DNA from 3 places in the Rubrivivax gelatinosus IL144 genome. Region 3 is predicted to be linked to each of the others. Evidence: riboswitches for the same ligand, from Rfam matches in the RefSeq annotation. Region 3 holds a riboswitch; each other region holds the start of a gene.
What was found. Region 3 has a riboswitch for cobalamin ahead of RGE_RS21760 (class I SAM-dependent methyltransferase). Riboswitches for the same ligand answer to the same signal wherever they lie in the genome.

Region 1: it holds a riboswitch for cobalamin, as region 3 does, so the genes downstream of both, RGE_RS14090 (ABC transporter substrate-binding protein) here and RGE_RS21760 (class I SAM-dependent methyltransferase) in region 3, are expected to answer to the same signal.
Region 2: it holds a riboswitch for cobalamin, as region 3 does, so the genes downstream of both, RGE_RS07385 (TonB-dependent receptor domain-containing protein) here and RGE_RS21760 (class I SAM-dependent methyltransferase) in region 3, are expected to answer to the same signal.

The regions. Positions count from the first base shown of each region.
Region 1 covers NC_017075.1:3,062,410-3,065,676, forward strand. Annotated here, with positions in the region: gene cbiB (adenosylcobinamide-phosphate synthase CbiB) at 1-643, opposite strand, end outside; gene RGE_RS14090 (ABC transporter substrate-binding protein) at 640-1,623, opposite strand; cobalamin riboswitch at 1,693-1,924, opposite strand; gene RGE_RS14095 (c-type cytochrome) at 2,096-2,428, shown strand; gene RGE_RS14100 (NAD(P)/FAD-dependent oxidoreductase) at 2,428-3,267, shown strand, end outside.
Region 2 covers NC_017075.1:1,545,007-1,548,273, forward strand. Annotated here, with positions in the region: gene RGE_RS07380 (CTP synthase) at 1-1,266, opposite strand, end outside; cobalamin riboswitch at 1,399-1,648, shown strand; gene RGE_RS07385 (TonB-dependent receptor domain-containing protein) at 1,789-3,267, shown strand, end outside.
Region 3 covers NC_017075.1:4,772,299-4,775,565, forward strand. Annotated here, with positions in the region: gene RGE_RS21755 (energy-coupling factor ABC transporter permease) at 1-562, opposite strand, end outside; cobalamin riboswitch at 733-991, opposite strand; cobalamin riboswitch at 1,027-1,251, shown strand; gene RGE_RS21760 (class I SAM-dependent methyltransferase) at 1,319-2,101, shown strand; gene RGE_RS21765 (TonB-dependent receptor) at 2,140-3,267, shown strand, end outside.

The DNA of each region.
Region 1 (3,267 bases), 1.7 Mb from region 3:
TCAGCCGCGCCGGCAGCCAGCCGAGCACGTCGTCGGCACGCGCCGACCACTTGCCGGCCCATTCCCAGCGGCCGCGGTAGCCCCACATCGCGTCCAGCGTGTTGACCGCGCGCCAGGCCCAGGCGCCCGGCAGGCCGGCGACGCAGAACCAGAACAGCGGCGCGACGACCGAGTCGTTGAGGTTCTCGGCCAGCGTCTCGATCGCCGTCTCGCGCACCTCGCGCGCGTCCAGGCGCTCGACGTCGCGGCTGCAAAGGTTGCGCAGCCGCTGCTGCGCTGCCGGCAGGCCGCCGGCCTTGAACGCGGCGTCGACCGCGGCGACCTCGTCACGCAGCATGCGCCAGGCGAACGAGGGCTTGAGCGCCAGTGCCAGCAGCGGCACTGCGGCCCAGTGCGGCAGCGCGAAGATCGCGGTCTGCAGGCCCCAGGCGAGCGCGGCGACGCCGCCGACCACCACCCACCAGGCCAGCGTGCCGGCGACCAGCGCCGCACGCGGCGCCAGGTTCGGCAGCCGGCGGTGCAGCGGCATGATCGCGTGGCCCAGCCAGGCCACCGGGTGCCAGGCGTCGCGCGGCTCGCCGAAGCGGCGGTCGATCAGCCAGGCCAGCGCCAGCGCGGCGGCGAAGACGAGGGCGGCGCTCATCGGCGGGCGGCGGCGGCCTCGGGGGCCAGCCGTTGCAGGCAGTCGACGATCGCCGCGGCGCCTTCGCCCAGGCGCGGGCCGGGGCGGATCAGCAGGTCGAAACGTTCGGGCGCGAAGCCGCAGACGCGCCCGGCGCGCAGCGAACTCATCGCCGCCCAGCCCGGCCGCGACGCCAGCGCGGCGACGTCGCGCTGCTGCACCAGCAGCAGCTCGGGGTCGGCGCGCACGACGAACTCCGGGTTCAGCTTGGGGAAGGCGCCCAGCTCGGCCGGCACGACGTTGGCGAGCCCCAGCCGCGCCAGCGTGTCGCCGACGAAGGAAGCGCTGCTCGCGCCCCAGCCGGCGTGCACCTCGAAGAACACGCGCCGGCCGCGCAGCGACGGCGGCACGCGCGCCGCGGCGGCGGCGAGTTCGGCGTCCAGGCGCTGCAGCAGGCGTTCGGCCTCGGCACGGCGCTCGAGCACCTGGCCCAGCGTGCGCACCGTCTCGACCATCTCGGCGTGGCGCTCGGCGTGCACACGCAGCACGCGCAGGCCCAGGGCTTCGAGCCGGTCGCTGGCGCGCGACAGGTCCGAGGCCAGCACCAGGTCGGGCTTGAGCGCGACGACGGCCTCGACGACCGCGTCTTCCATGCCACCGACCCGCGGCAGCGCCGCCAGCGCCGGCGGCCAGTTGGAATAGCGGTCGACACCGACCAGGCGCTCGCCGGCACCCAGCGCCCAGACGGTCTCGGTCAGCGAGGGCAGCAGCGAGACGATGCGCCGCGGCGAAGCCTCAAGCTTCAGCTCGGCGCCACGCGCGTCGTGCACTGCGATCGGCGCCGCCCACGACGGGGCCGCACCCAGCATCCAGGCCAGGCACAGCAGCAGAGCGACACCCCGGGCCGTGCGCGGCGCAGCGACGCGCGCGGCAGCCGCCCGAAGGGCAGCGGCAGCACGGGCACACGAGAAGGCCCACGGGCCCGGGACGGAAGTCGACATGAAAGACGGTAAGAGCCGCTGCGGCCGACCACTTCCCCGCGGCCGCCGCTGTACGGTGCCGCGCTCGCGCGCCGCACCCCCTCGTTGGCCGGTATCCGGGCTGGCGGTGCGACCCGTGTGCCCTTCCCAGGCGTTCACCCAGTGGATTCGACACGAGCGGAAGCCCGAAGCCTCCGACCGCTTACCGTTGCGGGGGCAGCTCAGGTTGGGGGCTCGCAGGCGACGCGGGTCGCCCTTCCTGATTCCCGTTGAACTGCCCCGACCGACGCCGAGGACGAGCACCAACGGCGCGCATGATAGGCATCGCCGCCTCGCCTGCACGCCGATGCGGCGCAGTTTCTTGACACCCGTCAAGCCGACAACCCCGCCGGAAGCGGCCGCGGCGTCACTCCGGGCCGTTCCCGATGGGGCCCGTCGGCCGCGGCGCTAGGCTGCGCCATCGGCCCCGCGGCCACGGACAGGAGAACCCCCGATGAGACTGCCGTTGCGACCGCTGCTGCTCGCGCTGGGCGCCGCCGCGCTGGCGCTGCCGGCCGCCGCCGAGCCGCGCGCCGACGAGGCGCTGGCCGCCCGTTCGGTGGCCGCCACCTGCGCCAACTGCCACGGCCCCGAAGGCCGTTCGCAGGGCACGATCAAGACGCTGGCCGGCCAGCCGGCCGAACGCACCCTGCAGTCGCTGGCCGAGTTCCGCAGCGGCGCCCAGCCTTCGACGATCATGGCCCAGCTGCTGCGCGGCTACAGCGACGAGCAGCTGCGCCTGGCGGCGCAGTGGTTCGCGGCCCAGCCCGAACGCCGGGAGCGCTGATGCACGACCGCTCGCACACGCTGACGCGCCGCCGCCTGCTCGGCGCGGGCCTGGCCGGCGGCACGCTGGCGCTGGCCGGTTGCGCCGCGCCGCCGGTGGCGCGCTCGACCCCCGGCCGCGTCGTCGTCGTCGGCGGCGGCTACGGCGGCGCCACCGCGGCGCGATACCTGCGGCTGTGGGGCGGTGTCGACGTCACGCTGGTCGAACGCGAAGCGGTCTTCGTGTCCTGCCCGGTGTCCAACCTCGTGCTCGGCGGCTGGCGCACGCTGGCCGACATCACGCGCGGCTACGACGGCCTGGCCGCCGCCGGCGTCAAGCGCGTGCGCGGCGAAGCGGTGGCGATCGACGCCCAGCGCCGCCTGCTGCGCCTGGCCGACGGCAGCACCCTGCCCTGGGACCGGCTGATCGTCGCCCCCGGCATCGACTTCGACAGCGCGGCGATCCCCGGCCTGCAGCCGGCGCTGGACGCCGGCACCGTGACGCACGCCTGGAAGGCCGGGCCGCAGACCGTGGCGTTGCGGCGCCAGCTCGAGGCCCTGCCGGACGGCGGCGTCGTCGCGATCACCATCCCGCGGGCGCCCTTCCGCTGCCCGCCCGGGCCTTACGAACGTGCCGCCGTCATCGGCAGCTGGCTGAAGCAGGCGCGGCCACGCGCCAAGCTGCTGCTGCTCGACGCCAACCCCGAGATCCAGTCGAAGAAGGCGCTGTTCCAGCGCGCCTTCGGCGAGCACCTGAAAGGCATCGTCGAGTACCGCCCCGACGCCGAGCTGCGCGAGGTCGACGGTCGGCTGGCGCGCTTCGACTTCGAGGACCTGAAGGCCGACGTGCTGAACGTCATC
Region 2 (3,267 bases), 1.8 Mb from region 3:
GTCGCGGTCCTGCCATTCCTCGATCAGGGCGATCACCGGGTGGGCGGTCTGCGGCTCGAACTCGGTGCTGTTGGCGTCGGTCAGGCCGGCGACGTGGCGCGCGTACTCGATCGTCGCGACCTGCATGCCCAGGCAGATGCCGAGGTAGGGCAGGCGGTGCTCGCGGGCGAACTTGGCGGCCAGGATCTTGCCCTCGATGCCACGCTTGCCGAAGCCGCCCGGCACCAGGATCGCGTCGTACTGCGCGAGCTGCGAGACGTTGTGCTCGTCCAGCGTCTCGGCATCGACGTACTCGATGTCGACCTTGGCGTGGTTGTGGATGCCGGCGTGGCGCAGCGCCTCGTTGAGCGACTTGTACGAGTCCGACAGGTCGGTGTACTTGCCGCACATCGCGATCGTCACGCGCGCCTGCGGGTGCTCGACTTCCTGCACCAGCGTGTCCCATCGGCGCAGGTCGGCGGGCTTGGTCAGCAGCTGCAGCTTCATGCAGATCAGCTCGTCCAGGCCCTGCTCGTGCAGTACGCGCGGCACCTTGTAGATGGTGTCGACGTCGGGCATCGAGATCACGCCGTGCTGCGGCACGTTGGTGAACAGGCTGATCTTCTCGCGCTCGTCGTCGGGGATGCGGCGGTCGGCGCGGCACAGCAGCGCGTCGGGCTGGATGCCGATCTCGCGCAGCTTCTGGACCGTGTGCTGCGTCGGCTTGGTCTTCAGTTCGCCGGCGGCGGCGATCCAGGGCACGTAGGTCAGGTGCACGAAGGCGGTGTTCGCCGGGCCGAGCTTCAGGCTCAGCTGGCGCACGGCTTCGAGGAAGGGCAGCGACTCGATGTCGCCGACCGTGCCGCCGATCTCGACGATCGCGACGTCGACGTCGACCGCACCGCGGCGCACGTAGTCCTGGATCTCGTTGGTGACGTGCGGGATCACCTGCACCGTCTTGCCCAGATAGTCGCCGCGGCGCTCCTTCTCGAGCACGCTCTTGTAGATCTGGCCGGTGGTGAAGTTGTTCGTGCGCTTCATCCGGGTGGTGATGAAACGCTCGTAGTGGCCGAGATCCAGGTCGGTCTCGGCGCCGTCGTCGGTGACGAACACCTCGCCGTGCTGGAACGGGCTCATCGTGCCCGGGTCGACGTTGAGGTACGGATCCAGCTTGATCAGGGTGACCTTCAGACCTCGCGACTCGAGGATCGCCGCCAGCGAGGCTGCCGCGATTCCCTTGCCGAGGGAGGACACCACGCCGCCGGTGACGAAGACGAACTTGGTCATGTCGCGTGGGGCAGCAGCGCGTGAGCGTGCGCCCAGGTGGTAAAGCGTGATTATAGGCGGCACCCCCCGCATCGCCGGGGTGCGCCGGTGCGGCGCTCGGGCGTGCCGCTTGCCGGGGCGGCGGTGCTAGACTCCGCCCCGCTTGCATCAGGTGCCCTCTTGCACGGCAGGTGTCGGAGGGTTGAACGGGAAGCCGGTGCGCGGCGCGTCCAGGACGCGCGGCAATTCCGGCGCTGCCCCCGCAACGGTCGGCGAGGTGCGGTCAGCATTGCGGCCACTGGTCCTTCGAGGACTGGGAAGGCGCTGACGGCTTCGGTCCACGGCACACGCCGTCGGACCGGCACTCGCGAGCCCGGATACCGGCCCGATGCCAGGGATGCCGGCGTCGCGGTGGGCGGCGCGCACGAGCTTCGGCCCGCAGTCCGTTCGCGACCTCGGGGCCGAGGTCCGCTTCTGCGCGCGTGTCCACGGACGGTGGCTGCTTCATCACTGTCCGCACGGGGTGTGCGGCTGGAGGCCGTCTTGTTCGTCACCATCTTCGACCGCCGTTCCGTCGTCGCGGTCGCTTCCTGCGTTGTCGCCGCCACCGCGGCGGCGCAATCTTCCGAAACCATCGTCATCACCGGCTCGCGCGAGCCGCTGGCCGTCTCGCGTCTGGCTGCCGACGTCGTCGTGATCGACGGCGACGCGCTGCGCGCATCCAGCGCCGGCTCGCTGGCCGACCTGCTGCGTGAGCAGGCCGGCGTGCAGATCTCGCGCAATGGTGGCCCCGGTGCCGCCACCTCGGTGATGATCCGCGGCTCCTCGGGCAGCCAGACCGTCGTGCTCGTCGACGGCGTGCGCGTCGGCTCGGCGACGCTGGCCGATCCGTCGATCCAGGCGCTGCCGCTGGCGCAGATCGAACGCGTCGAGGTGCTGCGCGGCCCGGGCTCCAGCCTCTACGGTGCCGACGCCGTCGGCGGCGTGATCAACATCGTCACGCGCCGCGCCGACGCCGGCCTGCGGTTCGACGCCGCCACCGCGTTCGGCAGCCGCGGCGCACGCGAGCTGTCGGCCGGCGTCAGCGCCACGCAGGGCGCCTGGGACATCGCCGCGTCGCTGGCCCAGGAGCACGACGACGGCGGCAACGCGATGCGTCCCGGCGACCCGTACGGCAACTACAACGCCGACCACGACGGCTACACGCGCGACAGCGGCCAGGCGCGCATCGGCTTCACGCCGGCGCCGGGCCACCGCATCGGCCTGTCACTGCTGCGCAGCCGCCTGGAAACGCAGATCGACAGCACCGAGTACGCGCCGCCGACCTACGCCCCCGACAACACGCCCGACTTCCGCGACAAGCTCGACGTCGACGCCACAGCGCTCGACTGGCGCGGCACGCTCGCGCCGGGCCTGGTCGCGACGATGCGCCTGGACCGGGCGGTCGACGACTCGCGCAGCGGCAAGGCCGTCGTCGATCGCTACCGCACGACGCGCGACCACGCGCTGGCCCAGATCGCCTGGGAGACCGGCGTCGCCGGCCAGCTGGTCGCCGCCATCGAACGCCTGGAAGAGAAGGCCAAGACCAACAGCTACCGCGGCGACCGCGACACCGACATCGGCGTGCTGTCCTGGACAGGCACCGCCGGCCGCTTCTCCTGGCAGGCCGACCTGCGCCGCGACGACAGTTCCGACTACGGTGCCGAGACCACCGGCCGCCTGGGCGCCAGCTTCGCCCTGACGCCGGCATGGCGGCTGCGCGCGCTGGCCGGCAACAGCTTCCGCGCGCCGTCGTTCAACGACCTGCTGTATCCCGGCTACGGCGTCGCGGACATCAAGCCCGAACGCGGCCGCAGCGTCGAGTTCGGCGTCGAGTGGGCCGCCGACGGCGACCGCGCCGGCCTGACGGTGTTCCACAACAAGGTCAAGAACCTGATCGGCTACCAGCCCGACCGCAGCTTCTGCCCCGAGGACCCGGCCTACAACTACGGCTGTGCCGGCAACGTCTCGCGCGCCCGGCTG
Region 3 (3,267 bases):
TGAACACCGGCTCCAGCGCCACCAGCACGAGGTAGGACGAAGCGAAACGCGCCCAGTCGGCGAACGGCGTCGCTTCCTGGCCGATGGCGAGCCAGAAGCCGACCATCGCCGTGACGCCGGCGTAGTAGGCGGCGTCCAGGCGCAGCACCGTGGCGACACGCGCTTCGCTGACCTGCGCGGCCGACAGCCGGCGGCCGATGCCGAAGTGCACCGCGGTGAGCGGCACGACCAGCGACAGCGTGTTCACCGCCAGGTGCACCAGGTCCTGCGGCTCGAACAGCAGGCCTTGCAGCAGCAAGCCGAGCGCGAAGCCGAACAGCGTCGGCAGATAGCCCAGCAGCAGGTAGATCGGCATCGCGCCGATGAAGTGCAGCTCCGACGGGCCGACGGCCATGTGGAAGGACTGCATGAACAGCGAGAAGAACACCGCCGCGAGCGCCGTGCGCAGCCACAGCGCCGGGCGCTTGGCGAGCGCGGGCAGGTGCGCCAGCAGCACGCCGCTGGCGGCGACGTTGGCAGCGAGGATCTTGGTCTGGGCGAGGACGCCGGGTTCGATGTGCATCGGGTGCTCCTGGGTCGAGACGGCGCGACGACGGCCGCCCGCCGCCGCACGAAGCGGCTCGGGCGCGGCGACACGGCACGCGCGGGAGGGGGAGGGCTCGGAAACGAAAGACGGGTTCGACGCGCCCGGCCGCTTCCCCGCGGCGTGCGCTACACGGCGCGCCGCTCGCGCGGCACGCCACCTCGTTGGCCGGTATCCGGGCTGGCGGACCTGTCCGTGACGCCTTCCCGGTGGCGACGCTGGTGCGCCGCCGTCCCAGTGGCCGTGTCACGGGCCGGAAGGGCCGGCACGAGGCCGTCTTTCCGTCCGCTTACCGTTGCGGGGGCAGCTCAGGTTGGGGCTCGCACCGTGACGGCCTCGCCCTTCCTGATTCCCGTTGAACTGCCTCGGCGGAGAGCCTCGGCGAGCACCAACGCGGCGCATGATACAGGTCAGGTCCCGCGACGGGGCTGCCGACGGCGCTGGTTATGATTCCGGCCGTTGGTGCTCGCGCCCACCCTCCGGTGGATGCAGTTCAACGGGAATCAGGGAGGGGCCACAGGCCCCCAACCTGAGCTGCCCCCGCAACGGTAAGCGGACGGGGCCTCACCGGCCCCAGCTCGTGTCGAAGCCACTGGGAGTCGTCTCCTGGGAAGGACACACGGGTCGTCTCCGTCAGCCCGGATACCGGCCAACGAGGTGGCGCGCCGCGCGAGCGGCTCGCCGTAAGGCGCCAGGCTGCGGGGAAGCGGCCAGGGCGCGTACGCCGGTATTCCCATGTCTTCCAACGCGCCGGAGCTCCGGCCCGACGCTGCCACGCCTTGCGCCTGGGGCGACGCCGAAGCGGCGTTCTACGCCCGCAGCATCGTGCGCAGCGGCTATGCCCGCGCCGTGCTGCCGCTGCTGCCGCGCGCGCTGCCCGATCTGCTCGACATCGGCGCCGGCAACGGCGTGCTCAGCCGCCGCATGCTGGCGCCGGGGGCGCGCTGGCACGCCGTCGAACCGCAAGCCGAGATGCAGCGCCGGCTGCAGGCGCTGCGCCCGGCGCTGGCCGCACGCGGCATCCGGCTCGAACTCTCGCCGGTCGACTGGACGCAGCTGGACCCCGCCGTCGCCGCCGACACGCTGCTGGCCGCGCACCTGCCGCCGGCGCAGCGTGAGCCCGCCGCCTTCCACGACGCGATGGCCGCACGCTGGCGCCGCTGCATGGCCTGGGTCGTGCCGGCGCAGGCCGGGCCGGCGACGTTCTGCCTGGCCGGTGTGCTGACGCCCGAGCTGCACGGTGCCGACACGCGCCCGGTCTTCGAGCGTGTGCTCGCCGCGCTGGGCCCCGGGCGCGCGCCGCAGGCGCTGCACTTCGCCGACTGGCGCTACGAGGTGTGTTTCGAGTCGCTGGCCGCGGCCCAGGCGCACGTCATCGAACGCCTGCGGCTGCCGCCCGGCGACGAACGCCGGCCGCAGGTGCTGGCCCAGGTCGCCGCCTCGGCGCGGCCCGGCCGTCGCGGCCTGCGCCTGGGCTGCGCCAAACGCAGCGCGGTGCTGCTCTGGCGCCGCGATTGACCCTGTTTTCCCTCCCTCCAAAAGAAGAGACGAAGAAGATGAAGCCACAGGAAAGATCACCGTCGCGCCGCTGGCGCCCCGTCGTGCTGGCGCTGGCGCTGCCGGCCGTCGCGCAGGCCCAGAGCGAGGCCGTCGAGACGGTGCAGATCACCGCCGAACGCCGCGTCGTCACCGCGACGCGCGCCGCCGAGGACCCGCTGGACCTGCCGTTCAGCACCTACGCCGTCGGCCGCGACGAGATGGACGCCGTCGGCGCGCGCACGCTCGAGGACGCGCTGCGCGCGGTGCCCGGGCTGCAGCACGGCACCCAGGGCAACTACTTCACGCGTTTCGAGACCCGCGGCCTGCGCGACACCCAGGACGTGCTGGTGCTGATCGACGGCGTGCCGCTGCGCCTGCTGCAGGGCAATGCCGACCTGACGCTGGTCGCGCCCGACCTGCTGGAACGCATCGAGTTCATCAAGGGCCCGGCTTCGGCGCTGTACGGCCGCAACGCGATCGGCGGCGTCGTGCAGATGTTCATCGAGCCCGAGGCCGAAGGCGGCAGCGCGCGCGCGACGCTGGGCAGCTTCGGCCGCCGCGACCTCGGCCTGCGCCAGCGCTGGGACGGCGAACGCGGCCACCTGTCGGTGGGCGCGGCCTACAGCCGCGTCGACGGCTTCCAGGACGGCACGCCGCGTGACCAGGCCACCGCCAGCGTCGGCGGCGAGCTGGCGATGACACGCGACTGGGCCAGCAGCGTGCAGCTCTTCTCCAGCCAGGTGAACGCCAAACGCGGCTCGATCGTGCCGCTGAAGGACGGCCACCCGATGTTCGGCATAGCCCCGGAAGACAACTACGGCATCCCCGGCGCCCACGTCGACGGCGAGTACCTGAGCCTGGCCTGGCGCAACCGCGTGCGCCTGACGCCGGCGCTGAGTTTCGAGCACCTGAGCAGCTGGGCGCGCTACGACCGCCTGTTCCAGGGCGGCATCACCATCGTGCCGCCGCCGGCCGCGGTGACCAAGGGCTGGTCGGAGACCGACACCCAGGACCGCGGGCTGTTCCACGAGTTCACGCTGAACGCCAAGGCCGAGCTGGGCGCGACGCATCACGCGCTGCAGCTGGGGCTGAACCTCGAGTCCGGCTGGCAGGACCAGGCCTCGCCGTCGTTCAGCGGCGCGCCG